One region of the Pseudomonas sp. PAMC25584 genome, then DNA from elsewhere that is predicted to be linked to it. Evidence: predicted binding sites of a transcription regulator. Region 1 holds the regulator's gene; the other holds the start of a gene.
What was found. The regulator FliA, encoded in region 1, starts transcription of late flagellar genes. The targets are predictions, from matches to a motif close to CTAAAGTTTNNNNNNNNNNNGCCGNTAA.

Region 1 (2,203 bases):
CACGAAATTCCTCAGCCCCCACTTCCCGACGCATGAAACGGCCCCAGTCAACGCTGAGCGCCTGGGCTTCATTGGCCATGCCGTTGACCAGAGGCGTGGCGTTTTCCACCAGATCCATGGTGCGGTTGGCCGCCGCTTCAGTCAGCCTGACCACATAGGACAGGCGTTCAGTCGCATCGGTGATTTGCGAAATCTCTTCGGCCTGGGGCATGTGCGGGTCAATCTGAAAGTTGACGATCGCACTGTGCAGCTCGCGTGTGAGCTTGCCCACTTCCTGATACAGGCCGCGGTCACGGGTCTGGTTAAGCTCATGGATTAACTGCACCGCGTCGCCGAACTGGCCTTTTTCGAGGCTCTCGACGAGCTGGTGAGCATGCTTTTTCAGGGTCGACTCAAAGTCCCCCTGTGACGTTTCTTTATGCTCCATAGCTCCCCCGTGGCAGCATCAATGACCGATGCGTTCGAAGATTTTTTCGATCTTCTCTTTCAAGGCCAGCGCAGTGAATGGCTTGACCACGTAGCCGTTGACCCCGGCCTGGGCGGCTTCGATGATCTGCTCACGCTTGGCTTCGGCGGTCACCATCAACACGGGAAGACTGCGCAGTTTTTCATCGGCGCGCACATGACGCAGCAAGTCGATACCGGTCATGCCGGGCATGTTCCAGTCGGTTACCAGAAAGTCGATGCTCCCGCTGTTGAGGATCGGAATCGCCGTAAGGCCGTCATCCGCCTCGACCGTGTTGGTGAACCCAAGGTCACGCAACAGGTTTTTTATGATCCGCCGCATCGTTGAGAAGTCATCAACGATGAGGATTTTCATGTTCTTGTCCAATTCGACCTCCAAGCAGTCTTAAACGCGCCCAGCACCTGGACGCGCCATTTCAATCAACAGGCGTTACACAAAAAAGGACTGCCCAGGGCACCACGAAACTCACCCGCGAAAACCAGAGCCCTCACGGTAGTGTTTGCAGTGTCCCCACACTGCCTGTCAGCGCGCGCGCCACTCTCCCAGGCGTCCCCGCAAGCGGGCTGCGCACTGGCTGTGCAGTTGGCTGACACGCGATTCGCTGACCCCCAGGACCTCACCGATTTCCTTGAGGTTCAGCTCTTCGTCGTAGTACAGCGCCAACACCAGTCGCTCACGCTCCGGCAAATTGGCAATCGCGTCCGCCAGCGCACCCTGAAAGCGTTCATCTTCCAGGTCACGCGACGGCTCGAGATGAGTACTCGCGCCATCCTCGTGCAGCCCTTCGTGTTCGCCGTCCTGCAACAGGTCGTCGAAACTGAACAGGCGACTGCCCAAGGTATCGTTCAAAATCCCGTAATAATCATCGAGACTCAATTGGAGTTCGGCCGCAACTTCGTGATCTTTAGCGTCGCGACCGGTTTTTGCTTCAATTGCACGAATTGCGTCACTGACCATGCGCGTATTGCGGTGTACCGAACGCGGCGCCCAATCCCCTTTACGCACCTCATCGAGCATCGCGCCACGGATACGGATACCCGCATACGTCTCGAAACTCGCACCTTTGCTCGCGTCGTATTTGGTCGACACTTCGAGCAGGCCGATCATGCCGGCCTGGATCAAGTCTTCGACCTGAACGCTGGCGGGCAGGCGTGCCAGCAAGTGATAAGCGATGCGCTTGACCAGGGGCGCATAGCGCTCGATCAATTCACCTTGGCTGTCACGTGCCGATTTCTTGTAAAGGTTATAGCCGCTGGCTGTCATAGCACCGGTCCTGCGCTCGTCTGATGCACCAATCGCTCGACGAAAAACTCCAGATGCCCCCGTGGGTTGGCGGGCAATGGCCAGGTATCGACCTTCTGAGCAATAGCCTTGAACGCCAAGGCGCATTTCGAACGAGGGAACGCTTCGTAGACTGCACGCTGCTTTTGCACAGCCTTGCGTACACACTCGTCATAGGGAACTGCGCCGACGTATTGTAAGGCGACATCGAGAAAGCGATCTGTGACCTTGGTCAACTTGGCGAACAGGTTGCGCCCTTCCTGCGGGCTCTGGGCCATATTGGCCAGCACGCGGAAGCGGTTCATGCCGTAGTCACGATTCAGTAGTTTGATCAGGGCGTAGGCGTCGGTGATCGAGGTGGGTTCATCGCAGACCACCAGCAGGACTTCTTGCGCGGCGCGCACGAAGCTGACCACGGACTCGCCGATCCCGGCGGCGGTGTCGATCACCAGCACG
Region 2 (2,203 bases), 990 kb from region 1:
CCTTGACCGCAATCATCGCGAAGATGAACGAGGTAACAAACCCGAGGGCGAACACTGGCAGGTCCGCCGGCTGGAACAGGTCGCGGTACTTATAGCCCGAGTACACCGCCGCACCGACCATGGTCGGCATGGCCAGGAAGAACGAAAACTCGGTGGCGGTCTTGCGCGACAGGCCGAACAGCAGGCCGCCGATGATGGTCGAGCCCGAGCGCGAGGTGCCCGGAATCATCGCCAGGCACTGGGCAAAGCCAACCTTGAGCGCGTCCTTCCAGGTGATCTCATCGACAGTTTCGGCATGCACTTCATGCTGGCGACGCTCCGCCCACAACATCACGATGCCGCCCAACACCAATGCAGTGGCGACGGTGATCGGGTTGAACAGGTAGTGGTGAATCAGGTCGGCGAAAATCACCCCCAGCACCACGGCCGGCAGGAACGCAATCAGCAGGTTGACGGTAAATCGCTGCGCATTGCGCTGGGTCGGCAAGCCGGTGACCACGTCGAGGATCTTGCGCCGAAACTCCCAGACCACCGCCAAAATCGCGCCGAGCTGAATGATGATATTGAACGCCATGGCGCGTTCGCCGCCAAAGTCGAGCAAGTCGGCGACGATAATCTGGTGGCCAGTACTGGAGATCGGCAGAAATTCAGTCAGCCCTTCTACCACGCCGAGTATCAACGCCTGTGCGGCGGTCCACAAATCCATACTTCCCCCAAAGGTCTTGCTCTACGGCAAGCCTCGTTAGTCTTTTTAATGATTCACTGACGATGAGCACACTAAAGGCCCGGTGTTGATATTCAACGCCGGTCTGCAAAAATTCCGTGAAAAATCAGGCAGTACTCAGGTTTTTCGATTTCAGGCCGAAAGCCTATCAGACAAGGCGTAAAAGTCGATGCAACGCCGAGAATTATAAAAAGCACGGAGTGACAGGACGATGAACAGTTTGCGCAATATGTCGATCAGCCGCCGTCTCTGGCTGATCCTGGTAGTCGCCGTGCTGATGCTGTTGACCCTGGGTTTGCTGATGCTCAAGCAGATCCATGGCGACCTCTATCAAGCCAAAAGCCTGCAGACCCAGCACGTCGTACAGACCGCCAGTGGAATCCTGACGTTTTATCACAGCCTCGAAACCAGCGGCGTCATGACCCGTGAAGCGGCACAGAAACAAGCGCTGAGCGCGGTGCGTGGCCTGCGCTATAACCACGACGACTACTTCTGGATCAACGACCTGACGCCGGTGATGATCATGCACCCGGCCAACCCCAAGCTCGATGGTCAGAACCTCTCGTCGATTCGCGACCCGAACGGCTTTGCGATATTCAACGAGTTCGTGAGCCTGGCCAAGGCCAAGGGTGCCGGTGTCATCAATTACAGCTGGCCGAAGCCGGGTGCTGAAGCGCCGGTGAAAAAAACCTCGTATATCCAGTTGTTCGAGCCGTGGGGCTGGATCATCGGCTCCGGCGTGTATGTGGATGACGTGCAAGCCGAATTCAACGTGCAAGTGTGGAAAGCCTCGGGTATCGGCCTGGGCATCGCCGTGGTCATGGCCCTGCTGGTCTCGTTGATTGTGCGCAGCATCGTGCGCCCGCTGCAGGCGGCCGTGAACGCCATGGCCAATATCGCCAGCGGCGAGAGCGACCTGACTCGCAGCCTCGACACCCATGGCCGCGACGAAGTCACTCAACTGTCCCAGCACTTCAACAACTTCACCGCCAAGCTGCGCCAGGTCGTCGGCCAGTTGCAGATGTGCGCCACTGCGCTGGGCCAGTCGTCCACGGAGATGGGCAACAACGCCAGCCAGGCCCATGACCGCAGCCAGCAACAGTCGCAGCAGATGGAACTGGTGGCCACCGCAATCAATGAAGTCACCTACGGCGTGCAGGACGTGGCCAAGAACGCCGAGCACGCCGCCAGCGAAATGCGCGACGCCCAGGCCCAGGCCGTGCAGGGCCAGGTGAACATCGACAGCAGTTTGCAGCAGATCGACCAACTGTCCACCACCATCAGCCAGGCCGTGGAGGTGATTCGTACCCTGTCGAGCGAAAGCACGCAGATTGGTGGCGTACTCGAAGTGATCCGCTCCATTGCCGACCAGACCAACCTGCTCGCCCTCAACGCCGCCATCGAAGCCGCGCGTGCCGGTGAGCAAGGACGCGGGTTTGCGGTGGTGGCGGACGAAGTGCGGCTGCTGGCCCAACGCAC

Region 2: ACS5Q8_RS15540 (methyl-accepting chemotaxis protein) is a predicted target of FliA. The motif match lies at 841-868, and genes of this name have one in related genera.

The regions. Positions count from the first base shown of each region.
Region 1 is NZ_CM176870.1:4,402,902-4,405,104, forward strand. Features, by position in the region: gene ACS5Q8_RS20380 (protein phosphatase CheZ) at 1-427, opposite strand, end outside; gene ACS5Q8_RS20385 (chemotaxis response regulator CheY) at 446-820, opposite strand; gene fliA (RNA polymerase sigma factor FliA) at 989-1,729, opposite strand; gene fleN (flagellar synthesis regulator FleN) at 1,726-2,203, opposite strand, start outside.
Region 2 is NZ_CM176870.1:3,409,334-3,411,536, forward strand. Features, by position in the region: gene ACS5Q8_RS15535 (undecaprenyl-diphosphate phosphatase) at 1-706, opposite strand, end outside; gene ACS5Q8_RS15540 (methyl-accepting chemotaxis protein) at 936-2,203, shown strand, end outside.